Regions from separate parts of the Mesorhizobium japonicum MAFF 303099 genome, predicted to be linked through region 2. Evidence: predicted binding sites of a transcription regulator. Region 2 holds the regulator's gene; the other holds the start of a gene.
The links. The regulator PhoB, encoded in region 2, activates phosphate uptake and scavenging genes when phosphate is short. The targets are predictions, from matches to a motif close to TGTCATNNANCTGTCAT.
Positions count from the first base shown of each region.

Region 1: the regulator PhoB is predicted to act here: its motif matches at 5,142-5,158, upstream of MAFF_RS17130 (alkaline phosphatase D family protein).

Region 1 is NC_002678.2:3,286,886-3,302,130, reverse strand. Features, by position in the region: gene MAFF_RS17165 (TPM domain-containing protein) at 1-305, shown strand, start outside; gene MAFF_RS17160 (TPM domain-containing protein) at 310-948, shown strand; gene MAFF_RS17155 (GNAT family N-acetyltransferase) at 1,220-1,726, shown strand; gene ppa (inorganic diphosphatase) at 1,928-2,461, shown strand; gene MAFF_RS17145 (hypothetical protein) at 2,471-3,064, opposite strand; gene MAFF_RS17140 (TetR/AcrR family transcriptional regulator) at 3,109-3,726, opposite strand; gene MAFF_RS17135 (MFS transporter) at 3,802-5,085, shown strand; gene MAFF_RS17130 (alkaline phosphatase D family protein) at 5,231-6,805, shown strand; gene MAFF_RS17125 (hypothetical protein) at 6,819-7,157, opposite strand; gene typA (translational GTPase TypA) at 7,301-9,130, shown strand; gene MAFF_RS17115 (DUF1062 domain-containing protein) at 9,191-9,817, opposite strand; gene MAFF_RS17110 (alkaline phosphatase family protein) at 10,212-11,039, opposite strand; gene MAFF_RS17105 (LysE family translocator) at 11,156-11,770, shown strand; gene MAFF_RS17100 (YciI family protein) at 11,793-12,119, opposite strand; gene MAFF_RS17095 (peroxidase-related enzyme) at 12,250-12,813, opposite strand; gene MAFF_RS17090 (NAD-glutamate dehydrogenase) at 12,950-15,245, shown strand, end outside.
Region 2 is NC_002678.2:2,988,140-3,003,384, reverse strand. Features, by position in the region: gene MAFF_RS15665 (PAS domain-containing protein) at 1-3,249, shown strand, start outside; gene pstS (phosphate ABC transporter substrate-binding protein PstS) at 3,782-4,837, shown strand; gene pstC (phosphate ABC transporter permease subunit PstC) at 4,906-5,889, shown strand; gene pstA (phosphate ABC transporter permease PstA) at 5,893-6,744, shown strand; gene pstB (phosphate ABC transporter ATP-binding protein PstB) at 6,741-7,544, shown strand; gene phoU (phosphate signaling complex protein PhoU) at 7,570-8,277, shown strand; gene phoB (phosphate regulon transcriptional regulator PhoB) at 8,297-8,986, shown strand; gene MAFF_RS15630 (ROK family protein) at 8,999-10,249, opposite strand; gene xylF (D-xylose ABC transporter substrate-binding protein) at 10,523-11,563, shown strand; gene MAFF_RS15620 (sugar ABC transporter permease) at 11,708-13,039, shown strand; gene MAFF_RS15615 (ATP-binding cassette domain-containing protein) at 13,053-13,877, shown strand; gene MAFF_RS15610 (CHASE domain-containing protein) at 14,029-15,245, shown strand, end outside.

The DNA.
Region 1 (15,245 bases), 300 kb from region 2:
TCACGGTGTTCCTGATCCTGTGGGCGACGATGTTCTTCGGCGGCCTGGCCATGGCGTTCCTGCCGCCGATGTTCGGCACCAAGCTGTCGCCGGGCGTGTATAGATGGCTGGGCATGACGTTTCGTTACGGCAAGGGGCCAAGCGGATCCTCGGGCGGCAGTGGCTGGACGACGGGTTCGTCGGGCGGCGGCTGGTCGTCGGGAAGCTCCAGCAGTGGCTGGTCGTCCGGGTCGAGCAGCAGCGGCGGCGGGTTTTCGGGCGGTGGCGGCTCGTCCGGTGGTGGCGGTTCTTCAGGAAGCTGGTGAGACAATGGCAACACGACCGATCAGCCCGCAGGATCATGAGCGCATCGCCGATGCGATCCGTGCCGCCGAGACCAAAACCGACGGCGAAATCTACTGCGTCGTCGCCCATGCCAGTGACGGCTATTTCGCTCCCGCCGCCTTGATGGCGACGCTGGGCATGCTGGTTGTCAGCCTCGCCGTCGCCTATGGGCTGGAGGCGTGGTGGCTCACCATCCGCCTGCCGCATTTCGTCATAGCCCAATTGCTGGCGCTGGCCTGCGTGCTGGCCCTGTTGTGGGCGGTTCCCGGGCTGCGCATCCATATGGTGCCACGGCGGCTGCGCTATCAGGCCGCGCACGCCAATGCGATCAAGCAGTTCCTCGCCCGCAACGTCCACCGCACCACGGCGCGCACCGGCGTGCTGATCTTCGTCTCGATCGCCGAGCGCTATGCCGAGGTAGTCGCCGATTCGGGCATCGACGCCAAGGTCGGCCAGCATGTCTGGGATGGCGTGGTGCGGGACCTGACGGCGCACGCCGGCGACGACCGACTTGCCGACGGCTTCGTCAAGGCGATCGAGCAGGTGGGGTCGGTGCTGGCCGAGCATTTCCCGGTCACCTCAGGCGATACCAACGAGCTGGACGACCATCTGGTCGAAATCTGAAAAGCCTGTCTGCAAACGCTACTCAGCCGAGACGTCTGACGCGGCTTTCTGCGCTTCCCCGTTCTACTGCGTCGCAGTAGAACTGAGTTCACGGACCTGAAAGTCCGCTGCGCTTCGGTTCTGGAAAGCCACGCCATCCGTCTCGGCTGACCGCGTTTTCAGACAGGCTCTTTGGCCAATGTCACCAATGTCAGGATCGGCTGTGAGAAAGAAGTCGGCGGGCCGCGCGGACTCTTGCAATCGGCCGATGCGGGTTTATGGTTAACAAATCATGAATACGCTGACGATCGACATCCGGAAAGCCGACCCGCGCGACGCAGGCGCCATCGCCGAAGTGCACCTGGAAGCCTGGCGCGGCGCCTATTCCGGCATCATTCCGCACCGTACGCTGACGTCGATGATCAACCGCCGCGGCGCCGACTGGTGGGCGAATGCGATTCGCCGCGCCGCCACCGTGCTGGTCGTCGAGATCGGCGGCACCATTGCCGGCTATGCGACGATCGGCAAGAACCGCGCCCGGGAACTCAAGCAGCAGGGCGAAATCTACGAATTGTACCTGCGCCCGGAATATCAGGGCATCGGCCTCGGCCGGAGGCTGTTTTCGGCGGCCAGGGCGCGCCTCGCCGACCACGGCCTGAAAGGCATGGTGGTGTGGGCGCTGGAAGACAACCAGAACGCGCTGGCCTTCTATGCCGGCGCCGGCGGCCGCGATGTCGCCGAGGGTGTCGAGATCTTCGAGCAGAAAGCGCTGAAGAAGGTCGCCTTCGTCTGGGAATGACCGCCCAGGGATGATCGCGGGAAGCAAAGCCGGTACGCCGTGCGTATCCCCGTGAAATCACGACGCTGAAACATCTTGTGCCGATGATTGAACGCGTTGGGCGCCATCGCGTCTCAGCTGATGTCCGCGAACACGATTCGCCGCATTGCGCCATTCTGCGCCGCCCGCTATCTCCTCCCCAACCGAGAGAGGGACAAAGCCATGCGCATCGAAGCCATTGCCACCGGAAAGAATCCACCTGAAGACGTCAACGTCATCATCGAAGTGCCGATCGGCGGCGAGCCGATCAAGTATGAGATGGACAAGGAGGCCGGCACGCTGTTCGTCGACCGCTTCCTGCACACCTCGATGCGCTACCCCGGCAATTACGGCTTCGTGCCGCACACGCTGTCGGGCGACGGCGATCCGATCGACGTGCTGGTCTGCAACACGCGCGCGCTGGTCCCGGGCTGCGTCATCAATGTCAGGCCGATCGGCGTGCTGGTGATGGAGGATAATGCCGGCCAGGACGAGAAGGTCATCGCCGTGCCGTCGCCCAAGCTGACGCTGCGCTACGAGAACGTCACCGAATACACGCATCTGCCCGAGATCACGCGCCAGCAGGTGCAGCACTTCTTCGAGCACTACAAGGATCTCGAGCCCGGCAAATGGGTCAAGATCGAGGGCTGGCACGATTCCAAATATGCCAAGAAGATGATCGTCGACGCGATCGAGCGGGCGAAGAAGGGCAAGTAGTCCGAGCGGTCAGTTATCCACCCGGCCGAAAGCCGGCACATTGCCGATGACGGTGTGCCGGTCCTTGCCGCAGGCGAAGGTACGGGCCTTCTCGTCGGCGAGTTTTCGCGCCTGATCGTTGGCTTGCGGGTTGCCGGTGGCCTGGACAAGGCCGATGGTGCAGCTTTCCCGCGCGTCCATCTGGCCGACCTTGGCGACAAGCAGCACGTCGGTCGGCTTGTCCTGATCCTCGGCACTGCTGATCGTACGACGGTGGATGACCGCGAAGGGCACGGCCTTGTCGCCATTGGTTTCGATGCGCCATTCAACCTTGGCCGCGGACGAATTGAAGCCTGAAAAACTCTCCCAGACGGACGTCATGTCGCCGCCAGGCGGAAAACCGTAGAACAGCGATTCACGGGCGTCGTCATAGGCGATGAGCACGGGATAGCCGCGATAACCCGAACAGGCAAGATCGGCCCAGTCGCCATCGCCTTCTGCGGCCTGCGCATAGGTCACGCAATCCTTCTTCGAATCGAGGTCGGTATAGGCGCTGGATATGTCACCGGCACGCGCCACCTGACACAGGCCGGCAAGCGCAAGCGGGATCAGAATGGCACGCATAACGACAATCTCCGGTTCGGGCCGGAGCAACGTATCGCCAAACGCTATTTCTTCAAGCTCGCTTCGATCAGCAGATCGGCGTTCGTCGCCACCGACTGCGCGGGACCACCGAGGCCGAACAGCTGGCCGCTGATATAGGCGCCTTCGATCAAAAGCAGCAGCCCGTCACCCAGCGTGTCGGCGTCTTGCGCCCCCATCGCGGCGGCCATGGCGCGCAGCCGGCGGCGCAGTTCCTGCTTGTTGGCCTCGCTCACCACGCGGGCCGGATGGCTGTGGTCGGGATACTCGACCGCCGCGTTGGTCATGCCGCAGCCGCGATAGTCCGCCACTTGCGTGCGCTTGCCGATGCGGGTCAGGAAAGCCTTGATCTGCGCGCGCGGGTCGCCGGGATGGGCTTTGACCGCCTCGTCGAAACGCTCCCAATATTCAAGATCGTACTGCCGAAGATAGGAAGCGGCCAACTCGTCCTTGGAAGGGAAGCTGCGATAGAGGCTGGGCTTGGTGACGCCGGCGCGTTTAACGATCTCGTCGACGCCGATTGCCCTGATGCCGCGCCGGTAAAAAAGGTCATACGCCACGTCGAGGATCTTCTTGGCGGCCTTAGGCGGCGCCGATGCATGATCGTCGCTAATGGTCAGTTCAATATTTTTGTCGGTTGGCATCATGGGACTCGATTGACAATGTTACCGATCGGTACGTATACATACTCCCATCTTTGCAACGTACCGGTCAGTAACATGATAGCTCAATCCCGTCCGTTTGGCCAGCGCTACGCTTTCGTGGTGGTCGGTGTCATCTTCCTTTGTCTTCTGATCGCAGCCGGGCTGCGCTCGGCGCCCGCCGTCATGATGCTGCCGCTGGAAAACAGCTTTGGCTGGCGTCGCGACGTCATCTCGCTGGCCGCCGGCGTCGGCATCCTGCTCTATGGTCTGACGGGCCCGTTCGCCGCCGCGCTGATGGAGCGGATCGGGCTGCGCCGCACGCTGATCGCTTCGCTGCTGGTGATGTCGGGTTCGACCGCGCTCAGCCTGCTGATGACCAAGCCCTGGCATCTGTTCATCACCTGGGGCGTCTTCTCGGGCATCGGCTCCGGCGCCGTTGCCAGCGTGCTGGGCGCCACCATCGTCAACCGCTGGTTCAAGACCAATCGCGGCCTGGTCATGGGATTGATGTCGGCCTCCAGCGCCACCGGCCTGCTGGTGTTCCTGCCGCTGCTCGCCTCGCTGGCGCAATCGGGCGGCTGGAAGCCGGTCGCCGTCGCCGTCGCGGTCGCCACGGCCTGCCTGCTGCCGCTGGTCTGGCTGCTGGTGCCGGAACGCCCGGCCTCGATCGGCATGGTGCGCTATGGCGCCGAGGCCGACGACGTGCCGCCGGTGCCCCCGGCATCGCAGGGCAATTTCCTGGCGCATACGCTGAACACGCTGCGCCGCGCCGCCGGTACTCGCGTCTTCTGGTACCTGTTCGCCACCTTCTTCGTCTGCGGTTTCACCACCAACGGGCTGGTTGGCACGCATTTGATCGCCTTCTGCGGCGACATGGGCATCGGCGAGGTGCAGGCCGCCGGGCTGTTGTCGATGATGGGCATTTTCGACCTGATCGGCACGACGCTGTCGGGCTGGCTCACCGACCGTTTCGATCCGCGCAAGCTGCTCGGCGTCTACTACGCCATCCGTGGCCTGTCGCTGATCTACCTGCCTTATTCCGGCTTCTCGGCGACCAGCCTGATCATCTTCGCCGTGCTCTACGGCCTCGACTGGATCGCCACCGTGCCGCCGACGCTGCGGCTCGCCAACGAGGCGTTCGGCGACCGCAGCGGCCCGATCGTGTTCGGCTGGATCGTCGCCGGCCATCAGGTTGGCGCCGCCACGGCCGCTGCCTTCGGCGGCACCATGCGCGAGCTGCAGGGCAATTACGAACTGGCCTTCCTGATCGCCGGCATGACGGCCATCGCGGCGGCCTGTATCTCGCTGCTGATCAACACCAGCCGGCCGGCCTTCGACCCGGAACCGCAGGCCGCTTGAGGCTGCTCTTTCCCTTCTCCCCCAGGGGGAGAAGGAAGAGATCGGCAGCTGTTCACTGTTATCAAAACTTCATGGTTCCGAGATGCGGCTGAAACATTGAGGCCGGACCTTGATGGCCACGTTCAAAGCCATCCAGGAGACAGCCATGAACAAGCTTTCGATGACCCGCCGCGCCTTTGTCACCTCCGCGAGCGCTGCCGGCCTGCTTGGCGCCTCGGGCCTCGCCTTGCCCTACTATTCCCGCGCGAGCCAGCGTCCGGCCTTCACGCATGGTGTCCAGTCCGGCGATGTCGATGCCACCAGCGGCATGGTGTGGACGCGCACGGATCGTCCGGCGCGCGTCATGTTCGAAGTCTCGTCGACGGAAAGCTTCGCCACTGCGACGCGGCTGGCGCCGCTCGATACCTCGCCTGCCAGCGACTACACGGTGAAACGGCTGCTCACCGATCTCGCCGCCGACCAGGACATCTTCTATCGCATGATTGCGGCCGATCTCGCGGACATCAACGCCGTTTCCGAGCCGATCGTCGGCCGCTTCCGCACAGCGCCGGCCTCGAAGCGCGACGTCCGCTTCGCCTGGTCGGGCGACACCGCCGGTCAAGGCTGGGGCATCGACGACACCGGCATGAAGACCTATTCCACGATCGGCAAGCACACGCCCGATTTCTTCCTCCATTCGGGCGACACCATCTATGCCGACGGCGCCATGAAAGACGAGGTCGACCTGCCCGGCGGCGGCAAGTGGAAGAACGTCGTGCTGATCGACGGCAAGCGCAAGGTTGCCGAAACGCTGGACGAATATCGCGACCAGTGGAAGTACAACATGATGGACAGGAATGTGCTGGGCCTCAGCGCAATCTGCCCGACCTTCTACCAGTGGGACGACCATGAGGTGCTGAACAATTGGTCGGACTCCAAGGATCTGACCGCGGACGACCGTTATAAGGAAAAATCCATTCATGTGCTGGCGGCCCGTGCGGCGCGCGCCTTCCATGAGATGACGACGATCCGCTACGAACCGTCAGAACCCGGCCGCGTCTACCGCAAGATTGCCTACGGCCCACTGCTCGACGTGTTCTTCCTCGACATGCGCTCGTATCGCGGCCCGAACGGCCCGGACATGCAGGAGGAGATGACGCCGCAGTCACGCATGCTCGGCGAGCAGCAGACGAAGTGGCTGAAGCGGGAACTGGCCAACTCCAAGGCGACCTGGAAGATCATCGCCGCCGACATGCCGCTTGGCCTCGTGGTCTGGGACAATGCCGCCAAGAAGACCGGCGCCGAAGCCGTCAGCAATGGCGACAACGGCACGCCGAGGGGGCGGGAACTCGAATTCGCCGACCTTTTGCGCTTCATCAAGAATGCCGGCATCACCAACACCGTCTGGCTGACCGCCGACGTGCACTACACGGCCGCGCATTACTACAATCCCGACAAGGCGCAGTTCCAGGATTTCAATCCGTTCTGGGAATTCGTCTCAGGCCCAATCCATGCCGGCACGTTCGGTCCGAACGATTTCGATATGACCTTCGGTCCGGAGCTGAAGTTCATCAAGGCGCCGACCGCCGAACAGGGACAGAATCTGCCGCCATCGGCAGGCCTGCAGTTCTTCGGGCTGGTGGATATCAGCGGCGCGAGCGAACAGATGACCGTGCGGCTGATGGATCGCGACGACAACGAACTCTACAAGGTCACGCTCGATCCGGTGCGATCGGCGTAGACTCTCGCAATCGTCAATCCGGGTAGCAGACCATTGGAATGTTCGGCCACACGGCGCTGTCGCAGTTGGCGCTGACTTGCCTCTGTTTGAAGGCGGTGCTGACCGGTCCCGTCACCATCGGGTCAACGCCATCAGGTGCATCGGCAAAGGCCTGTTCGGCGGTCTGGGTGTCTGACTGCGCAACAGTGCGCGCGCCCTTCTGTGTCGCGGCAGCCGACTGCGCGGCGTTGGCCGCCAGCAGCAAGGCAAAGGCCAACGAAGCGATGAGCGGCCAAAATCGGTTGAGTTTATCGGTCATGACGTTCGAACTGCCCGGGCCCTGAAAGGTTCCCGCCTTGGTTAACAAAATCATCTCACACGCAGATGCTTAAGATTTGATGAGTATTTGGTGTCGCGCTTCCCCTTTCGCAACTGCGAAAAACCCTGTATGAGCCGCGCAACCGAAAGAGGCAGCGCCTTTGGCCTGCTGCCTGCAACGCTTCCGAGACCCAGAACATGAAACTCCGTAATATCGCGATCATCGCGCACGTCGACCATGGAAAGACCACCCTTGTCGACCAGCTTTTGAAGCAGTCCGGCTCCTTCCGTGACAATCAGCGCGTCGCCGAGCGCGCCATGGATTCCAACGACCTGGAAAAGGAGCGCGGCATCACCATCCTGGCCAAGGCGACCTCGGTCGACTGGAAGGACACCCGCATCAACATCGTCGACACACCCGGCCACGCCGATTTCGGCGGCGAGGTCGAGCGCATCCTGTCGATGGTGGATTCGGCCATCGTGCTCGTCGACGCCGCCGAGGGCCCGATGCCGCAGACCAAATTCGTCGTCGGCAAGGCGCTCAAGGTCGGCCTGAAGCCGATCGTCGTCATCAACAAGATCGACCGGCCGGACGCTAGGCATGTCGAGGTGGTCAACGAGGTGTTCGACCTGTTCGCCGCGCTCGACGCCACCGACGAACAGCTCGACTTCCCGATCCTCTACGGTTCTGGCCGCGACGGCTGGGTTTCGGAAAATCCGGAAGGCCCGAAGGACCAGCAGCTTGCGCCGCTGTTCGATCTCATCATCAAGCATGTGCCGGCACCGACCGTCCATCCCGGTCCGTTCCGCATGATCGGCACCATCCTGGAAGCCAATCCCTTCCTCGGCCGCATCATCACCGGCCGTATCGAATCCGGCACGCTGAAGGCCAACCAGGCGGTCAAGGTGCTGCACCATGACGGCACCCAGATCGAAACCGGCCGCATCTCGAAAATCCTGGCTTTCCGCGGCCTCGAGCGCCAGCCGATCGAGGAAGCCCAGGCGGGCGATATCGTCGCCATCGCCGGCCTGTCCAAGGGTACCGTCGCCGACACGTTCTGCGACCTGGCGGTGACCGAGGCGCTGCATGCGCAGCCGATCGATCCGCCGACCGTGACCATGTCCTTCCTCGTCAATGACAGCCCGCTCGCCGGCACCGAAGGCGACAAGGTGACCAGCCGCGTCATCCGCGACCGCCTGCTGCGCGAGGCCGAAGGCAATGTCGCGCTGAAGATCGAGGAGTCGCCCGACAAGGATTCGTTCTTCGTCTCCGGCCGAGGCGAATTGCAGCTCGCCGTGCTGATCGAGACGATGCGCCGCGAAGGCTTTGAAATCGCCGTGTCGCGTCCGCGCGTTGTCATGCAGAAGGGCGAGAACGGCGAATTGCTGGAGCCGGTCGAGGAAGTCGTCATCGACGTCGACGAGGAACATGCCGGCGTGGTCGTGCAGAAGATGTCTGAGCGCAAGGCCGAGATGGTCGAACTGCGTCCTTCCGGCGGCAACCGCCAGCGCATCGTCTTCCACGCACCGACGCGCGGCCTCATCGGCTACCAGTCGGAACTTCTGACCGACACGCGCGGCACCGCCGTGATGAACCGGCTGTTCCATGCCTACGAGCCCTACAAGGGCGAACTGCCCGGCCGCACCAACGGCGTGCTGATCTCCAACGAGCAGGGCGAATCGGTCGCCTACGCCATGTGGAACCTGGAAGATCGCGGCCCGATGGTCATCGATCCGGGCGTCAAGGTCTACCAGGGCATGATCATCGGCATCCACTCCCGCGACAACGACCTCGAAGTGAACGTGCTGAAGGGCAAGAAGCTGACCAACATCCGCGCCGCCGGCAAGGACGAAGCGGTCAAGCTCACCCCGCCGATCCGCATGACGCTGGAACGCGCGCTGGCCTGGATCCAGGACGACGAACTGGTCGAGGTGACGCCGAAGACCATCCGGCTGCGCAAACTCTATCTCGACCCGAACGAGCGCAAGCGTTTCGAGAAGTCGTCCAAGGTGGTCGGCGCGGCATAGTTTTTTCTTCCGACGGTTTCCGAGAGGGGCGGAGCACCAAGTGCTCCGCCCCTCTCTCGTTTACCCGCCGGCAGCACAGATGATCGCTTCGTGATCCGGCTCGCCGGCCAGGTCGATCCGGATCGTCATTCCCTGGCGGGCCGGCTTGCGCAAGGCTTTGGCGCCGTCCGGATCCACGACTAGGAGGCGCCGTTCCGCCAGCGTCTGGAGCCGCGAACGCGAGATGCCGAGTTCGCTGGCGAGCAGACGGTCAAGCCGGAGCGATGTCGGCATTTCCAGCCCGAGCTGGAGCTCCAGGGTCGCCGCGCTTTCGCTGGCGCCGCCCAGCAGCCGCTTGTGCACGGCGACATCGGGAAACTCCTCGACACGCCCCACCTGGTTGCGCAGGGTGGCGATGTCGAAGGCATGGCGCCGCGCCAGTCCCGCGTCGTTGCTTTCGAGCGCCTGCAGCAGGACCGGTTCGATGTCGCGGCGGTTGCAGCGTTCGAAAATGCCGAAATTCCAGGAATTGTCGCAGTCGACGCAGCGATAGATCAACCACACGTCGATGCGCTTGCCGTTGGCGTTGACGCGGAATTTTCCGCTGCAGCGATAGGCCTTCACGCCGCCGCAGCGATTGCAGTTGATCAGCGGTTGAGGTGCGATTTCGGGCGTGATCGCCCAGTGGATGCGCAGAGTGCCGGACATGCCGATAAGCCCTTCCCGTCGGGAAGTTCATCAGGTCGGCACGATCGAGATGCCCATGCGGGCGCGGCGTGGCGGTAGGCTGCGGAGATTTTTGAAGTCAGGTGTCGCCGGCGGAAAGCGCGCGACAGTGGTTCAGCAGTGCCAAACCGGTCTCGAACCGCCGCCCAGAAGAACACGTGAATATAAGACAGGCACCGCGGATGCGGCGCCATGCGAGTGTGTCGGGGGAGTTGACGAGACCGGCGGTTACTGAGGCAAGGTGAAGCTCAAAATTGTTTCGCGGCAGGTCTTCTAGCCGTAGCCAACGAGGACGGCAAGGCAGGCAGTGACTTCCAACGAATGACGGCTTCCGACTTTATTCGGGGAAGATCATTTGGAGACGTCCGGTGGGAAACTACCGTCGGTTCCATCCACTAGCGATCACCGATCTGATGGCGCTGGTGCCCAGGGGAGGAACACTCTCTATGTCTTCAATGGTCCGCAGGACCGAATAGTGATCGATCTTTTCAGCGTAACGCCCTGGTTCAATTCCAAATCCGTAGAATAAAGTAAATATATGATTCTTTGTGTGGTAGTCGTCTTCATCGAATGTCACGATAAAAAGGCTGTTGTTTTTCTTCGACCAAGCCGCGTAGCCCCCAAGGTAAGTTTTCAACCAGGAATCCGCCGCCTCTATTGTGCCATCATGCATGTCATTTTCGAGATTGGGGATTACGAAACTAACGGATGGTAGCTTCGCATAGTCGCGAGGGAATTGCGCCAAAGGCTTCTCAAATCCCTTTGCGTCCGCAAACGATTCCCAGGGATTGTGTTTTCGCGGCGATCTGGCTTCGACGTAGCCAGCGAACGTCTTGCCGTGAGCTCGAAGACGAGCAGCCAGGTTCGGCGCTGCAAAACTATGCATGCCATCGTCATGGACGCCTTGTGTCAAGCCGGTGAACAGGGCGAAGTAATTGGGTTGGCTGGGGTGAGCAACCCCGTAGGATCGATCGAACAGCGCACCGCCTCTTGCCAGCCTGTTCAAATAGGGAGCAGTGCGTCTCGCAAGAGAAATCTGCTCAAAGGTGTGGTTCTCCATGATCACGACAACGACGTGATCATATTTCGGCGGCTTCCTCGACGAGGCTACAGCCTGGGGCGCTCCGGTCAGCACCATGATGGCTGCCAGGACAGCTGGCATGGAGAACCGTCGAAGGACAGCGCGCCAACTTTGCACAATCACGAAAACGCCTCCTCCCGCCTGCTCGGCAAGATCAACCTGACTGCAAGCCACCGATGTTGCAAGCGGCGATATCGATCGGATATCGTCCGCCCTTCAACCGCTTGGAAGGCAATGCCATGCATCTCACCTCGCTCCTGATCTTCGCCGCCGCCTTGTTCGTCGCCGCCGGCTCGCCCGGTCCGTCGATCGCGGCGCTGGTCGCACGCGTCATCGCGAAAGGCTTTCGCGACGTGTTCCCGTTCCTGCTCGCCATGTGGATCGGCGAGGGCATCTGGCTGTCGCTGGCGGTGTTCGGACTGGCCGTGGTGGCGCAGACCTTTCACTTCGCCTTTGTCGTGGTGAAGTGGGTGGGTGTCGCCTATCTCGCTTACCTCGCCTGGAAGATGTGGACGGCGCCTGTCGATGCCAAAGAGGGCGAGATGCCGCGTGAGGATTCGCCGGCGAAGCTGTTCTTCGCCGGTATGACGGTGACGCTCGGCAACCCCAAGATCATGATGTTCTATCTGGCGCTGCTGCCGACCATCATCGATCTTGCCTCGGTCAGCATTGTCGGCTGGGTCGAGCTGACGGCGACCATGGCGGTGGTTTTGATCGCCATCGATCTCGCATGGGTGCTCGCCGCCGCCCAGGCGCGCAAGCTCTTGAAGAGCAAGCGCGCCATGAAGATCGCCAACCGCGTCAGCGCCACCACGATGGCCGGTGCCGCCGCGGCGATCGCGGCGCGGTCTTGAGCATGATCCTGGAGGCGAGGCGTCAGGCCACCATATTGATGATCGGTGCGATCTCGACGTTGCAGTTCGGCATGGCAAGCATCGGGCAGCCTTTGGCCTTCTCGGCGGCATCGTCGATGTCCCTGGCCTCGATGATCGAGTAGCCGCCGGTCGGGTTGCTGCCGCCGTTGTTTTCTATCTTGCCGCCAGGCAGGACGGTCTTCGACATGCCAACTGGATTGCCTGGATCGACAACGGCCGAGCCAAGCTTTCCAAACCAGCCTGTCCAGGCGTCGGTCATCGCCTTTCGCTCGGCTTCGCTCGTCGGCATCTTTCCGGAGCCGTGATAGACATAGAGAAACTTCGCCATGTTCTCCTCCCGTTATGAGCGGCATTGAACCGGCATGCGGTCATGCCGCCTGCCGATCATCGGACCAAACCGGCAAACACGCAACGGAAATGAGGGGTGGCTAATATAAGGCGAGGTCCCCTGCCGAGCCTCAACGCGCCATGGCATGATATTCGTCGTTCGGCCGCATGTCGATTGCCGCGGCCACCCGGTTCGACATGTTGAAGAAGGCCGCTGTCGAGGCGATGTCCCAGATGTCGCGGTCGCTGAAGCCGGCCTTGCGCAGGGCCGCCCGGTCGGCCTCGACGATCTTGGCCGGCTCCTCGGTCAGCTTGACGGCGAATTCGAGCATCGCGGTCTGCCTCGGCGAAAGATCGGCGGCGCGGAAATTCATCACCAGCATCTCGCCGAGCGCCGGGTCGCCCGACAGCTGGCGCACCGCGGCGCCATGCGCGGTCAGGCAGTAGTAGCAATGGTTGATGGAGGAGACTGCAACGGCGATCATCTCCCGGTCCAGCTTCGACAGGCCGGACTCGCCCAGCATCAGATCGTTGTAGATGTCGGTGAAGGCGCGCAGTTTCTTGTCGTCGAAGGCATAGGCCTTGAGCACGTTGGGAACCAGGCCGAGCTTCTCCTCGCATTTGGCGAAATAGGCCTTTGTCGGCTCGCTCAGCTCTCCCGAGGCCAGATCAAGCGCTGAAATTTTGCCGGTCATGGGTCATTTTCTCCTCGTCACGATGTGCCGCAGCCGAATTCCGATATTTCTTGGCAAGCCGTCAAACCTTTGTCGCCAAACAGCGGTCATCTGCTACGATAGCCGTAAAAGCATGCGACGGGAGGGAAGAAGCGTCATGGCCAGCGTGAAATCCGCAGCTAAGTCGAAGAAAAAAGCCACGGCAGCGGCAAAAACGGAGGAAAGGCCAGCCAGGCTCGCCGATTACCTGCTCGCCCGCGCGCCGGCGGAAGACATTGCCGCCTATGAGGCGGCCGACCTCGCACGTGCCGCTGAACTTGCCGGCCAGGCGGTCGCCGGCCACAAGAAGGGCGGGTGCGTGGTTGCCGTCGACACCGATTCGGGCGTCGTTCGCGAAGGTCGCCCGGTCACGGTGATCACCGTCGTCAACGACAACATGCCGTTCCTGTTCGATTCCATCCTGGGCGAGATCACCGAGACATCAGGCGAACCGACGCTGGTCACCCACCCGGTCATCACCGTTCGCCACGGCAAACGCGGAGTCGAGGAAATCCTCGGCGACGGCAATTTCGCCAAGGACGATGGCAGCCACGACCGGCTGAGCGTCATCCATGTCCACATACCGCGGCTGACGGCGGAAGCGGCGAACGCCCTGACCGAGCGGCTGCGCAAGATGCTTGGCCAGGTCCACGCCGCGGTCAAGGATTGGAAGCCGATGCTGGCCCGGCTCGACCAGGCGATCTCGGAATTCCGCTATTCGGCGGTGCCGCTCGACAAGACCAGCGTCGCTGAGGCGATCGCCTTCCTGGAATGGCTGCGCGACGACAATTTTACCTTCCTCGGTATGCGCGAGTTCAAATACTCCGGCGGCGAGGAAAGCGGCAATCTGGAGCGCGCCGACAAGCCCGGCCTCGGCATCCTGTCCGATCCCGATGTGCTGGTACTGAGGCGCGGCACCGAAGCGGTGACGACAACGCCCGAGATTCGCGCCTTCCTGCACGGGCCGGAGCCGCTGATCGTCACCAAGGCCAATGCCAAGTCGTCCGTGCACCGCCGCATTTATCTCGATTACATCGGCGTCAAGACCTATACCCCGAAGGGCACGCTTGCCGGCGAACTGCGCATCGTCGGCCTGTTCACCTCGACCGCCTACACGCGCTCGGTGATGAAGATCCCGTATCTCAGGTCCAAGGCCGAAACGGTCATCGCCAAGTCCGGCTTCGACCGGCATGACCATTCCGGCAAGGCGCTGATCAACGTGCTGGAAAGCTATCCGCGCGACGAACTGTTCCAGGTCCCGGTGCCGATTCTGCGCAGGCACGCCGAGGCTATTCTGGGCCTGGTGGAGCGTCCCCGCGTCAGGGCGCTGGTGCGTGCAGACCAGTTCGACCGCTTTGTCTCGATCCTCGTCTTCGTGCCGCGCGACCGTTACGACAGCGTCGTGCGCGAGAAGATCGGCGCCTATCTGAAAAACGTGTTCGAAGGCCGGCTGTCGGCCTATTACCCGGCCTTCCCCGAAGGTGGGCTGGCGCGCGTGCATTTCATCATCGGCCGCTCCGGCGGCAAGACGCCGAAGGTCGAGCAGGCGACGATCGAGGCGGCCATCCGCGACATCGTGCGGACATGGGAGGATGCCCTTTCCGACGCAGCGGATGCGGGTGGCGGCGACCAGGCGTTGAAGGCCATCGCCGCAAGGCTGCCGGAAAGCTACCGGGACACGTTCAGCGCGGCCGTGGCGCTGGCCGATGCCGGGCGCATCGCCAGGATCAGCGCCGCCAATCCGATCGCCATCGACTATTACCGCCATGCCGAGCAGAAGCCGCACCAGGCGGCGCTGAAGATCTATCACCACGGCAGCCCGGTGGCGCTGTCGCGGCGTGTGCCGGTGCTGGAAAACATCGGCTTCCGCGTCATCAGCGAGCGCACCTTCGAGGTCGGCGACGACCAGTCCGGCACAATCAACAGTGATCAGCCTGGCATGGTCTTCATCCACGACATGGAACTGGAGAACAGCTACGGCAAGCCGATCGACCTTACCGATGGCGGCGCGCTGTTCGAGGACGCTTTCCTGTCGGTGTGGCGCGGCGACGTCGACAATGACGGCTATAATGGCCTCGCCCAGACCGCCGGCCTGTGGTCCGGCGAGATCACCATCCTGCGCGCCTATGGCCGCTACCTGCAGCAGGTCGGCATTCCGCAAAGCCAGGATTTCATCGCCGCCGCGCTCAACCGCTATCCCGATATCGCACGCGGCCTGCATGCGCTGTTCATCGCCCGGCTTGGCCCGACGGCCGAGACCGAGGGCGTGGTGGCGGCAAAGCACCTCAAGGCCAAGATCAAGGACGCGCTGGAGGATGTGCCGAATATCGATGACGACACCATCATCCGCCGCTATCTCAACCTGATCGAAGCCTCGCTGCGCACCAATCATTTCGTTGCCGATACGAAGCAGA
Region 2 (15,245 bases):
GTCAATCTGCGCACCATGGTCGATGAGATGCCGATCGGTGTCCTGGTCCTCGATGCCGATATGCGCGCCGAAGTTATCAATAGCGCCTTCTATGACTTCTGGAGGATCGATCCAGGCCGCGCCGGGATCGGCTCGGCCTTTCGCGAACTGATGGAAGCCAGCCGCGCCATCGACCCTTACGGCGCCGATGAACTTGCCTGGCAACGTCATACAACGGAACGCGAAGCCGAAATCAGGGCCGGCGTCGCCGGCTCCAAGCAATTGCCGCACAATGACGGGCGCACGCTTGTCGCATCGCTGGCGCCGCTGCCCGGCGGCAAGCGGCTCATCTCCTATGTCGACGTCACCGACATGAAGGGGCGCGAGACCGAGGCACAGGACGCGCGCAAGCATCTCGCCAGCGTGCTGGAATCGCTGCCGGCCGGCGTCATCATCTACGACCGTGACGACAAATTCGTCTTCGCCAACCGCAAGCTGCAGGACACGCTGCCAGCGCTGAAGCCCTTCTGGCAGCCTGGCTGCAGCTTCCGCGAGGCGTTGGAATTCGGCCAGTCGATCGGCTATTTCCGCTCGAGCGGCGATGCCGGGATCGACAGGCTGTACGAGGTCGAACCCGAGCACTGGCTCGACAGCATGCTGGCGCGCTACCGCTTGCCAAATTCTTCCTACGAGCGCCTCAATGCCGATGGGCGCTGGTACCAGGTCTACGACATGCGCACCGATGACGGGACGTTCATCGGCGTGCGCGTCGACATCACCGACATCAAGAGCCGCGAGGCGGCGCTGCGCGACTCGATGCGCCAGATCGATCTCTTCCGCCACGTCATGGACGAGTTGCCGGTGGCCGCCTTCATCAAGGCGCAGGATTTGAGCATCGAGTTCGTCAACAAGGCCTGGTGCGCGCTGACTGGCATCGCCAAGGAAGACGTCATCGGCCGGACCGACCGTGAGCTGTTTGGCACGCAAGACGCGGAAGGCTACAGCCATGACGACACCCAGGTCGTGGTAACCGGCAAGGGTATTGAGGTCGAGGAGCCTGTCACCCATCGCGACGGCACGGTGCGGCAGTTGATGACGCGCAAGAGCCGCCTGGTGGCGACAGACGGATCGGTGCATCTGGTCGGCTCCAGCACCGACATCACCGATGTCAAGGCGCGCGAGAAGGCTCTGGAAGAGAGCATGCGCGAAAACGAGGTGTTCCGCAGCCTGATCGACAATGTACCGGTGTCGATCTACGCCAAGCGCTCCGATCTGAGGCAGTTCTATGTCAACAAGGGCTGGTGCGATCTGACCGGTCTCAGCAGGGAAGATGCGATCGGCAAGACCGACATCGAGATTTTCGGGGAGGACGGCGAGGCTTTCGTGGCCGGCGATCTGGCCGTGCTGCGCACCGGCGAAACCCAGGAGGTAGAGGAGACGGTGCGGCTTGCCGACGGCAGCGTCAGGCATCAGTTCGCGCGCAAGGGCGCGATGATCGCGTCGGACGGTTCGCTCTACCTGATCGGGTCAACCACCGACATCACGGAACTGAAGATGCGCGAGGCGGAACTCAGCGAGGCGCGCCAGCGCGCCGTGCTCGCCGACCGCGCCAAGTCGGAATTCCTCGCCAATATGAGCCATGAGATCCGCACGCCGATGAACGGTGTGCTGGGCATGGCCGAACTCCTGGCCAAATCCAATCTCGATCCCAAGCAGAAGACGTTCACCGACATCATCGTCAAGTCGGGCAACGCGCTGTTGACCATCATCAACGACATCCTGGATTTCTCCAAGATCGATGCCGGCCAGATGGTGCTCGATCCGGCGCCCTTCAATCTTGCCGAGGCGATCGAGGACGTGGCGACGCTGGTGTCGACACGCGCCAAGGAAAAGGACCTCGAACTCATCGTGCGTGTCGAGCCGAGGCTCGAAAGCCTGTTCGTCGGCGATGTCGGCCGCATCCGGCAGATCGTCACCAACCTGCTCGGCAATGCGGTGAAGTTCACCGACGAAGGCCATGTGCTGGTCGACGTGACCGGTGAGAGGGTTCCGACCGGAACCAGGCTGACGATCTCGGTCACCGACACCGGGATCGGCATTCCCGAGGAGAAACTGAAGCTGGTGTTCGAAAAATTCAGCCAGGTCGACACCTCTTCGACACGGCGGCACGAGGGCACCGGGCTTGGCCTTGCCATCACCTCACGGCTGGTCGAACTGATGGGCGGCACCATCGGTGTCGAGAGCGCCGAGGGCAAGGGCTCGACCTTCTGGTTTACCGTGACGCTGCCCAGGGCCGGACAGCAGAACGGGCAGCGCATCATGCCGGTGGACGTGACGGGAGCCCGCGTGCTGATCGTCGACGACAATGCCGTCAACCGGGCCATCCTGACCGAGCAGATGACCTCGTGGACGTTCGATTCCTGTGCGGCCGAAAGCGGCGCGGAGGGCCTCAAGGTGCTGATCGCGGCCGCCGCCTATGGCGTGCCCGTGGATTGCGTCGTGCTCGACTACCAGATGCCCGAGATGAGCGGCGCCGAAATGGCGCGCATCGTGCGCAACACCGGAGGCCTCGCCGACACGCCCATCATCATGCTGACCTCGGTCGACCAATCGCTCGCCAACACCAGCTACCGCGACCTCGGCATCGACGCCCAGCTAATCAAGCCGGCGCGCTCCTCGGTGCTCCTGGAGACGCTGGTGGCGACCATCCAGCGCCATCGCCACGCCACGGACAGCCACGCCGTCCAGCCGCTTGCAGCCGAAAGGCCTGATGTTCCACAGCCGCCGCCGCTGGCGCTGTCCGAACAGCGCGCGCAATTGCAGCCGCCCCCGGTTCGGCCCCGGCTGCCCGCCACTGGCGGCGACGGACACAGGCTGGATATACTGGTGGCCGAGGACAATGAGGTGAACCAGATGGTCTTCACCCAGATCCTCGGCGAGACCGGCTATGGTTTCGAGATCGTCGGCAATGGCCGCAAGGCGCTAGACGCTTTCGGCAAGCTCAATCCGTGCATGATCCTGATGGATGTCTCGATGCCGGAAATGAGCGGGCTCGAGGCGACCGCCGCGATCCGTCAGCTGGAGCAGCAAACCGGCACACACGTGCCGATCGTCGGCGTGACAGCGCATGCGCTCAAGGGCGATCGCGAACGCTGCCTGGAGGCGGGCATGGACGACTATCTGCCCAAGCCGATCAGCCCCAGGGCCTTGCTGGAGAAAGTCGAGCGCTGGCTCGGCGCCGGCCGCCAGGTCCAGCGCAACGCGGGATAGCTGCGCGTCGCCCGATTCCAGGGGTCCGAAGGGGCAAACCGAGGGAATCAATCGCAGATCTGCTGCTACCCCTGCGTGCAATGCCTATGGTGCGATCGCACCATACCAAAGGCGGCGCCGAGCCGGGACAATGGCAAAATCGAATTCCGCCCTTGCAGTTACGGGCGGGAGCAGCGACCGCCGGCAAGAAACAGCGTCAACCTACCCCAACGGACCTGTTTTTGGCGATGGCCCGGCCATGACACGCTCTGGCCTTGAGCAACGCGCTCCCGTCCGGATTTTCTTCATCTGAGAACGCCCCGTCGAATCGGGCGGCGGCTCCGGCCGGCGGATGGCTCAAGTCCCTGATTCCGGGCGCAAACTCGGGTCAGGCCACGGCCACCCGACGCCACCGCCTTTTCCAGCGCCGGCGACGCGTTACCGGGCTGACACGAAACTGTCATGCGACTGTAATAATCGAGGGCTATTGGCCTCAGCGGGCGCTGGTTAGGAATGGCGCCGAGAGACCATCTTCCGAACAGGAGCAGGCCACATGAGACATTTCATCCGCTCGGCGGCCGTTGCGATCGCAATGGCTACAGCGTCTACCTTCACCCTTTCCGCAGCCATCGCAGCTGACCTTTCCGGCGCTGGCTCGACCTTCATCTATCCGGTGTTCGCCAAGTGGGCCGACACCTACAAGAAGGACACCGGCGTCGGCCTCAACTATCAGTCGATCGGTTCGGGCGGCGGCATCAAGCAGGTCATCGCCAAGACCGTGACCTTCGGCGCCACCGACAAGCCGATGTCCGATGCCGATCTGGAAAAGAACGGCCTCGTGCAGTTCCCGATGGTGATGGGCGGCATCGTGCCGATCGTCAACCTCACCGGCGTCAAGCCGGGCGAACTCGTCCTCGACGGCAAGACGCTCGCCCAGATCTATCTCGGCGCCATCACCACCTGGGACGATGCCGCGATCAAGGCGCTGAACCCCAGCCTCACCCTGCCGTCGACCGCGATCGCCGTCGTGCATCGTTCGGACGGCTCGGGCACCACCTTCAACTTCACCAACTATCTGGTAAAGCTCTCGCCCGACTGGAAGGACAAGGTCGGTTCGGACACCGCCGTCGAATGGCCGACGGGCGTCGGCGCCAAGGGCAGCGAAGGCGTTGCCAACACCGTCAAGCAGACGGATGGCGGCATCGGCTACGTCGAATACGCCTATGCCAAGCAGAACAACCTGTCCTACTCCAAGATGCTGAACGCAGCCGGCAAGGTCGTCGAGCCGTCGCTCGAATCCTTCGGCGCTGCCGCTTCGAATGCCGACTTCAAGGGCGCCAAGAACTTCAACGTCATCATCACCAACGAGCCCGGCGACACCACCTGGCCGATCGCGGCCTCGACCTGGGTCCTGATCCACAAGGCTCCGGATGATGCCGCTGCCACCGGCGAAGCCCTGAAGTTCTTTGCCTGGGCCTACAAGGACGGCAAGGAAACCGCCAAGGCGCTCGACTATGTCTCGATCCCCGACAGCGTCGTCGACCTGATCAAGGCTTCGTGGAAGGCCGACATCCAGGCCGGCGGCAAGCCCGTCTACGCCGGCGAGTAACATCCTGCGAAGGAGCGCCGCGCCCGCGGCGCTCCTTTTCTCATCAACTTGAAAGAGCCGAGCTTGACATGAGCGCTGTCCAGGAAGCCTTGCCAGCCGTTAGAAGTTCGCGCGATGCCACCGTTCGACGGTTCGCGCTGACCGACGCAATCTTCCATGCGACAACCCGCGCCGCCGCGATATTGGTGCTGGTCCTGCTCGGCGGCGTTGCGATCTCGCTGTTTGCCGGTTCCTGGCAAGCCCTGTCGACCTTCGGCTTCTCCTTCCTGACCAGCGAAAGCTGGAACCCGGTGACGGAGAAGTTCGGTGCCCTGGCGCCGATCTACGGCACCGTCATCACCTCGGCCATCGCCATCCTGATTGCCGTGCCGCTCGGCATCGGCATCGCCATCTTCCTCACCGAACTTTGCCCGCGCCCGCTGCGGCGCCCGATCGGCATGGCGGTTGAATTGCTGGCCGGCATCCCTTCGATCATCTACGGCATCTGGGGCCTGTTCGTGCTGGCGCCCTTCCTGCAGACGACGGTGCAGCCCCTCATCATCAGCATGTTCCACGGCATTCCGGGCCTCAACGGACTGTTCGCCGGTCCTCCTTATGGCATCGGCCTGCTGACCTCGGCGATGATCCTGGCCATCATGATCCTGCCTTTCATCACCTCGATCACGAAGGACGTCTTCGATACGGTGCCGTCGGTGCTGAAGGAATCGGCCTATGGCATCGGCTGCACGACCTGGGAGGTCACGCGCCGCGTCGTCATTCCCTACACCCGCATCGGCATCATGGGCGGCGTCATGCTCGCTCTCGGCCGCGCTCTCGGTGAAACGATGGCGGTGACCTTCGTCATCGGCAACGCGCACCGCATCTCGACGTCGCTGTTTGCGCCGGCAACGACCATCTCGGCGACCATCGCCAACGAATTCACCGAAGCGGTCGGCGATCTCTACACGTCCTCGCTGGTTGCGCTCGGCCTGATCCTGTTCGTTATCACCTTCCTGATCCTTGCCATCGCCCGCTACATGCTGATGCGCATCGACGCCCGCACGGGAGCCTGACCGATGTCGACAGCCGCATCGCTTCACCAGAGCCGCAAGCGCAAGAATGGCGTGATGATGATGCTGTGCGTCGTCGCCGCCGGCATCGGCCTTGCCTGGCTGGCGCTGATCCTTGGCGCCTTACTCTACAAGGGTCTGGCCGGCGTCTCGCTCTCGGTCTTCACGGAAATGACGCCGCCGCCCGGCGATGCCGGCGGCCTGCTCAACGCCATCTACGGCAGCATCGTGATGACCATCATCGGCATCATCGTCGGCACGCCGATCGGCGTGCTGGCCGGTACCTACATGGCCGAATATGGCCGCTTCTCGAAGCTCACCACGGTGGTGCGCTTCATCAACGACATCCTGCTGTCGGCGCCGTCGATCATCATCGGTCTGTTCGTCTATGAGCTGATGGTGCGGCCGATGGGGCATTTCTCGGCGATCGCCGGTGCCGTGGCACTTGCCATCCTGGTCATTCCCGTCGTCGTGCGCACCACCGAGGACATGCTCAACCTGGTGCCGAACGCCTTGCGCGAAGCCGGCACCGCGATCGGCGCGCCGCGCTGGGTGGTCATCCGCTCGGTGGCCTATCGCGCCGCGCTTTCGGGCATCGTCACCGGCATATTGCTGGCCATCGCCCGTATCTCCGGCGAGACCGCACCGCTTCTGTTTACGGCGCTGAACAACCAGTTCTGGTCGAGCAATCTCAACGCGCCGATGGCCAGCCTGCCTGTCACCATCTTCCAGTTTGCTCTCAGTCCCTACGAGGAATGGCAGCAGCTGGCCTGGACCGGCGCACTCATCATCACATTGACGGTTCTCGCGCTCAGCATCTTTGCGCGCAGCCTGACCGGACGCAGAGAGGACAAATGAGCCAGATGTTGTCTCCAGACATGACGATCGCCGCCGAGGCGGTGACCAAGGCCAAGATCGAGGTCAAGAACCTCAACTTCTACTACGGCCAGTCGAAGGCGCTGAAGGATATCACGCTATCGCTGCCCGAGCGCAGCGTCACCGCCTTCATCGGCCCGTCGGGTTGCGGAAAGTCGACGCTGCTGCGCGTCTTCAACCGCATCTACGAGCTCTATCCCAAGCAGACCGCCGAGGGCCAGGTGCTGCTCGACGGCCAGAACGTTCTCGACCGTTCGCAGGACCTCAACCTGCTGCGCACCAAGATCGGCATGGTGTTCCAGAAGCCGACGCCGTTCCCGATGTCGATCTACGAAAACATCGCTTTCGGCGTCAGGCTCTACGAGAAGATCAGCAAGGCCGAGATGGACGGCCGTGTCGAGCAGGCGCTGAAGCGCGCGGCACTGTGGACCGAGGTCAAGGACAAGCTCAATGCCAGCGGCCTCAGCCTGTCGGGCGGCCAGCAGCAGCGGCTGTGCATCGCCCGCACCGTGGCGGTGAAGCCGGAGGTCATCCTGCTCGACGAGCCGGCCTCGGCGCTCGACCCGCTGTCGACCGCCAAGATCGAGGAACTGATCGACGAGCTGCAGGCCGACTACACGATCGTCATCGTCACCCACAACATGCAGCAGGCGGCGCGCGTGTCGAAGCAGACGGCCTTTATGTATCTGGGCGAACTGGTTGAATTCGACCGCACCGAGAAGATCTTCACGTCGCCTCGCGAGAAGCGCACGCAAGACTACATCACCGGCCGCTTCGGCTGATCGCACGCATACGAGGACCAGGATCATGGCCGAACACACAGTCGCAGCCTTCGACGAGGATCTCGGACAGATCAGCAGGCTGATCAGCGACATGGGCGACCTCGCCGGCTCGATGGTCGGCGGCGCCACCAAGGCGCTTCTGAATTCCGACAATGCTCTCGCTCAGCGCGTCGTCTCCGACGACGCCATCATGGATGCGCGCCAGCGCGAACTCGACGACCGCGCCATCACGCTGATCGCCAAGCGCCAGCCTATGGCCGACGACCTGCGCCATGTGGTCGGTTCGATCCGCATGGCTGGTGACCTCGAACGCATTGGCGACCTTGCCAAGAACATCGCCAAGCGGGTCGGCACTGTCGGCCTCAGCGCCACGCCGCGCGACCTGTCGCATTCCATCGACGCCATGGCGCAGCTGGTGCTGATCCAGGTGCAGGGCGTGATCGAGGAGTATGCGGCGCGCGATGCCGCGGCACTGGCGAAGCTGCGCGCCGACGACGAGCGCATCGACGTCAAATACACCTCGGTCTTCCGCGAATTGCTGACCTATATGATGGAAGATCCGCGCAACATCACGGCCTGCACGCATCTGTTGTTCTGCGCCAAGAATCTCGAACGCATCGGCGACCACGTGACCAATATCGCCGAGAATGCGTACTATGTCCTGACCGGCACGCAACTGCCCGCCAACCGTCCAAAACAGGACGAGACGGCGATGTCGGCGCCGGCGGCCTGAGCGCAGGGGTAACCAATCGATGATCGCACCACGCATCATGGTGGTGGAGGACGAGGAGCCGCTCGGCGTGCTCCTCCGCTACAATCTGGAATCGGAGGGTTACCAGGTCGAGGTGGTGACACGCGGCGACGAAGCCGAAATCCGCCTGCAGGAGAACGTGCCCGATCTCCTGGTGCTCGACTGGATGGTGCCGGCGGTGTCCGGCATCGAACTCTGCCGGCGCCTGCGGATGCGGCCCGAGACCGAGCGGCTGCCGATCATCATGCTGACCGCGCGGGGCGAGGAAAGCGACCGTGTGCGTGGGCTCTCCACCGGCGCCGACGACTATCTGGTCAAGCCGTTTTCGACGCCGGAATTCATGGCTCGCGTGAAGGCGCTGCTACGCCGCGCCAAGCCGGAAGTGCTGTCCAGCGTGCTCAAGGTCGGCGACATCGTGCTCGACCGTGAATCACACCGGGTCTATCGCAAAAAGAGCGAGATCCGGCTCGGGCCGACTGAATTCCGCCTGCTCGAATTCATGATGCGTCATCCCGGCCGCGTGTTCTCGCGCAGCCAGCTGCTCGACAATGTCTGGGGCGAGACGATCTACATCGACGAGCGCACCGTGGACGTGCATGTCGGCCGCCTGCGCAAGGCGGTCAACAATGGCCGCATGCCGGATGTTATCAGAACCATTCGTGGGGCGGGCTACGCGATCCGCGAGGATTGAGCACGACCTGAATCAGGCGACGTTTTTCTTCGCGGCAAGGCCTGCTTTCGTTTGCACGCCCGGCGCGAAAATCTCCTGGTCGACAAAGGTCAGCGCGCGCATGGCGCAACCTTCGCGGATCAGCGGCAGTTCGTTCGGTTCGGTGTCGAAGGAGATCGATTCCGAGTGCTGGCCACCGGCGGTCTGGGCGATCGCCTCGCGCAATGCCGGCTCGATCAGGTCGAAGGCGGCGGCGCTGACGCCGACCATGGCAACGGGTGCTGGATCGATCAGCGCAAACAGGCTGCCGAGGCCGTAGCCCAATGCCTCGCCGGCCTTGCGGTAGGCTTCGCGCTCGGGTCCGTCGCGTTCGCGCGCCGTCGCGGCCAGCGCCCGCATCTGCGCGTCGCTGACATCGGCCACCGGCTCGGTGTCCTCGCTGAGCTGCCTGGCGTTGCGCCAGATGGCATAATTGCCGGCATAGGCCTCGACGCAGCCGCGCCGCCCGCAGCGGCAGAGCGCGCCGCCCGGCCGATGGATCATGTGGCCGAACTCGCCGCCCGAGGAATGGGTGCCGGTGAACAGCTCGCCCTTCAGCACCAGCCCCATGCCGATGCCGTGCGACAAAAGGATGGCGATGAAGTCGTCGCGGTAGCGCTCGGGATCGCGCCAGCGCAGCGCCACGGCCATCATGTTGCAGTCGTTTTCCATGGTTGCGGGGATGCCGAACTCGGCTTCGAGTATGTCGGCGAAGGCGATATCGGTCTGCGGCGTGATCGGCGACCACAGCATCGCCCGGGCCTCGGTGTCGGTGATGCCCTGGATCGCCAGCGCGATGCGGGCGACGCTGCGCACGTCGATGTCGGGATCCTCGAGACGCCGCCTTACGATGGCCACGCACTCGCCGATCAGCGCCTCGCGCGACATGGTCAGCGTATCCAGCCGGCGCTGTTCTTCCGATATCACCTGGCCGGCATAATCGATGACGGCGACGGAGAGGAAGTTCAGCGACAGCACCACGGTCATCACTGCCGCGGCCTCCGGGTTAAGGCCGAGACCGACCTGCGGCCTGCCGCGTTTCAGCGCGCCGGCCTCGCTCGGCTTTCCCTCGGCCAGTATGCCTTCGCCGATCAGGTCGGAGGAAATCGCCGATATGGTCGAGTGGCTGAGGCCGGTGGTCGCGGCGATCTCGGTGCGCGAGGGCCGACCGGCCCGGCGCACGGCGGCAATCACCATGGCGCGGTTGCGCCGGCGCAGATCGTCGTGGCGGATTCCGACCGACATGTTTCTCACATCCTCCCCGTCGCCGCGGTTCTTCCGGTCCTCCCTCGAACGCTGCCGGCGACACGATCAAATACTGGCAGAAGCGGCCCGTCCTGTCATTTATTTATTCCGAGGCTCGAAAAAAATTCATAAGGACATCAAAATCCCTCAGAATCGTTGTTGACAGCGTTCCGGTGTTGGATCAGTGTTTTTTCGAGGCTCGAAAAAATAGAGCCTCTGTGCCGGCCTTCGGGCCAGTTTGGTCGCGCCATACGCGGCGCAGGGAGGAATATCATGAAGAGATTCACAGCCGCCATCCTGGCGGGTGTCGCCATGTCGCTGACGCTGGCGTCGGTCGCGCAGGCGAAGGACAAGGTCATCGGCGTTTCGTGGTCCAACTTCCAGGAAGAGCGCTGGAAGACCGACGAGGCCGCCATGAAGAAGGCCATCGAGGCCGCCGGCGACAAGTACATTTCCGCCGACGCGCAGTCCAATCCTGGCAAGCAGCTTACCGATGTCGAGAGCCTGATCTCGCAGGGCGCCAATTCGCTGATCATCCTGGCGCAGGATGCCTCGGCCATCGGCCCGGCCGTGCAGAAGGCGCTGGACGAAGGCATTCCGGTCGTCGGCTATGACCGCCTGATCGAGAACAAGGACGTCTTCTACCTGACCTTCGACAACAAGGAAGTCGGCCGCTTGCAGGCCAGCGCGGTGTTCAAGGCCAAGCCGGAAGGCAACTATGTCTTCATCAAGGGCTCGGGCGCCGATCCGAATGCCGACTTCCTGTTCGCGGGCTCGATGGAAGTGCTCAAGGCTGCCATCGACAGCGGCAAGATCAAGAATGTCGGCGAGGCCTATACGGACGGCTGGCTGCCCGCCAACGCCCAGAAGAACATGGAGCAGTTCCTGACCGCCAACGACAACAAGGTCGACGCGGTCGTCGCTGCCAATGACGGCACCGCCGGCGGCGTCGTCGCGGCGCTGACGGCGCAGGGTCTTGCCGGCACCGTGCCGGTCTCGGGTCAGGACGGCGACCATGCCGCGCTGAACCGCATCGCGCTCGGCACCCAGACCGTGTCGGTGTGGAAGGACGCGCGCGAACTCGGCAAGAACGCCGCCGAGATCGCCTCGCAGCTGGCCGACGGCAAGAAGATGGCTGACATCGCCGGTGTAAAGGACTTCACGACGCCTGGCGGCAACACCGTCAAGTCGCTGTTCCTGACCCCGGTCGCCATCACCAAGGACAATCTCAACGTCGTCATCGACGCCGGTTGGATCAAGAAGGACGAAGTCTGCGCGGGTGTCGCCGCCGGCAGCGTCGCAGCCTGCAAGTAAACGGCGCAATACCGTTCGATATCGACGCCGCGGCCCAAAAGCCGCGGCGTTTCTCAAGGGGCTTCCCGCTTCAAATGACCGCGGAAAGCAAATAGCATCCATGTTCGGTACCCGCGCCAGACGGTAAACCGGTGGGAGGATAGCATGACCGACACGACCTCTAATCAACCGGTCGGCAGCACTGCGGCGGACAGGGCGCGTGCATCCGAACTCAGCGCCGTCGGGCGGTTCCTCAAGGCTACCGAGCTCGATACGCGCATGCTCGGCATGGTCGGCGCGCTGCTGGTCATCTGGGTCGGCATCCATATCCTGTCGGGCGGGCTTTTCCTGACGCCGCGCAATCTGTGGAACCTGTCGGTGCAGACCTCGTCGGTCGCGATCATGGCGACCGGCATGGTGCTGGTCATCGTCATGCGCAACATCGACCTCTCGGTCGGATCCGTCGAAGGCGTGATCGGCATGATCATGGGCGTGGCGCAGGCTGAATTCCTCATCCGCGTCGTCGGTTTCCAGCTTGGAAATCCCTGGCTCTGGATCATCGCGCTGGCGGCCGGCGTGGTGCTTGGCCTCCTGATCGGCGCATTCCAGGGCTTCATCATCGCCTATATGGAGGTTCCGGCCTTCATCGTGACGCTGGGCGGCCTGCTGGTCTGGCGCGGCATGGCATGGCTGATCACCAGCGGCCGCACGGTCGCGCCGCTCGACACAACCTTCCAACTGATGGGCGGCGGACCACGCGGCTCGATCGGCGCCACCGCCAGCTGGATCGTCGGAATCGTCGCTTGCGCGGCTGTCGCCTTCGCGCTGCTCAACGGCCGGTCACAGCGCAAACGGTTCCACTTTCCACTGCGCCCGGTTTGGGCCGAGATTTTGCTTGGCGGGGTTGCCTGCGCCGCTATCCTTGGCGCCGTCTGGATCGCCAATTCCTATCCATGGCCGATCGGCATCGTGCGCCAGTATGCCCAGCAGAACGGCATTACCGTTCCCGAAGGCGGGCTGTACATCGCGCATGGCATTGCCATACCGGTGCTGATGGCGGTGGCCGTGGGCATTATCATGACGTTCATCACCAAGCGCACGCGTTTCGGCCGCTATGTTTTCGCCATTGGCGGCAATCCGGAGGCGGCCGAACTTGCCGGTATCAACACCCGCTGGGTGACCATGAAGGTTTTCATGATCATGGGCGTGCTGGCCGCGATCAGCGCGGCGATCTCTTCGGCCCGGCTCAACGCATCGACCAATGCGCTGGGCACGCTGGACGAGCTTCTGGTCATCGCCGCCGCCGTCATCGGCGGCACGTCGCTCGCCGGCGGCGCCGGCACGGTGATGGGCGCCATGCTGGGCGCGCTTCTGATGCAGTCATTGCAGTCGGGCATGGTGCTGCTCGGCATCGACTCGCCGCTGCAGAGCATCGTCGTCGGCGCCGTGCTGGTCATCGCGGTGTGGCTCGACACCGTCTATCGCAAGCGGGTTTAGGGGAGAAATGATCATGTCCGACAAAATCGCTCCCGCAACTGCCCCCACAACTGCGCCCTCTGGCACGCCGCTGATCGACATGCGCAACATCTCGATCGCCTTTGGGGGCATCCGCGCCGTCGACGATGCCTCGATCGATCTTTTCCCTGGCGAGGTCGTGGCGCTGCTCGGCCACAATGGCGCCGGCAAATCGACGCTGATCAAGATCCTGTCCGGTGCCTACAAGCGCGATGCCGGACAGATCTTTGTCAATGGCGAGGAGGCTTCGATCTCCAACCCGCGCGACGCCAAGAAATACGGCATCGAGACCATCTACCAGACGCTCGCCTTGGCCGACAATGTCGACGCCGCCGCCAATCTGTTCCTCGGCCGCGAGCTGATGACCGGCTGGGGCACGCTCGACGATGTTGCCATGGAGGCCGAGGCCCGCAAGGTGATGGGCCGGCTCAATCCGCGCTTCCAGCGGTTCAAGGAGCCGGTGATCAAGCTATCGGGCGGCCAGCGGCAGTCGGTGGCGATCGCACGCGCGATCCTGTTCAACGCCCGCATCCTGATCATGGACGAGCCGACGGCAGCCCTTGGTCCGCAGGAGACGGCGCAGGTCGGCGAACTGGTCAAGCAGCTGAAATCCGATGGCATCGGCATCTTCCTGATCAGCCACGACATCCACGATGTGTTCGAACTTGCCGACCGGGTCTGCGTGATGAAGAACGGCCAGGTCGTCGGCACCGCGCGCACCACCGATGTCACCCAGGACGAGGTGCTCGGCATGATCATTCTGGGCAAATGTCCTCCGGGCGCCATTCCCGGGCCGGGCGCGTTGAAGATCGCCGCCTGAGGCCTGCCGGCGGCCCGGTATGGGCTTGATCGGCATGGCCGGTTGCCGCTCACGTGATATGCCAGTGATCGCGATGGCTTGGCCTTGCCATTGTGTTGGCCTGACGACTTGCGCATAAAGGTCCGGTATTGCTCATGGGCCGCATCATCCGTTGAAGAAACTTTTTCCAATCGTCGCGTTCATCGCAGTAGCGCTGATCAGCATGACCATGGCAGGGTTCGCCTATTTCGCGACGCAGGAAGCCTCCCGCATCAAGTTCGAAGCTGCGGCCGACGACGCCCTCAACCGGATCGAGAGCCGTATCGACCTGCATCTGTCGCTGCTGCGATCCACACAGGCCCTGTTCGACGCCCGCAATGGCGATATCTCGCAGACCGAGTTCAAGGCGTTCTTCAACGCGCTGGATGTCGACAACAATTTCGCCGGCCTGCGCGGCATCGGTTTCCTCGGGCTGGTCAAGACAGGTGACGAGGCAGCGCTCGAACGCGACATCCTCCACAATTTTGGCGTCAGCCACCCGATCTATCCGGAAACCACGCAGCCCTGGCGCGCGCCCATCATGCTCTTCGAGCCGCTGGATCCGTCCAACCAGGCCAGCATCGGCTACGACATGTTCAGCGAACCGATGCGGCGCGCGGCAATCGAAAAGGCGATGGCCGACGACCAGCAGCACGCGAGCGGGCTGGTGCAGCTCGGCCAGGGCACCGGCGCGACACAGACCTTCCCCGGCTTCCTGGTCGTCGTGCGGCTCAATGTCGAAACCGCGCCCGAGGTCATCAACGCATCGCGATCCTCGACCGCGGGCTTTCTCTATGCGGCCTTCCGGGCTCGCGACCTGTTCCAGATCGCGCTCAGCCGCGCGCCGCTGCTGCCGGTCAACACCGAGATCTATGACGGCGAGGTGAACAGCGACAATCTCTTGTTCCGGTCGGAGACGCCGCCGGCCTCCGCCTTTGGCGATCGGCTGCTCGTCACCCGCAAGATCACGGTGGCCGGCCGTCCGTGGACGGTGCTGTTCCGGCCGACCAGCGCCTTCTCGCAGCCGTCGTCGCGCGCCATCCCGGTGATGCTAGGGCTGTTCGGCCTGCTCGCGGCGGGCGCCATCGCACTGGTGGCGCGCTATCAGGAGCGTGCCTATGAGGCGGCATCGCGCCTGCACGAGACAACCGAAAAGAGCCTGCTCGAAAAGGACTTGATGCTGCAGGAGATGAAGCATCGCATCAAGAATTCGATCACCCGGGTTCTGGCGATCGCGCGGCAGACGGCGTCGCGGGCGACGGACGTCAACGAGTTTTCGGCGTCCTTTTCGGCCAGGCTGCAGGCGATGGCCGCCTCCCAGGACATGCTGACGCGCTCGCGCTGGCAGAA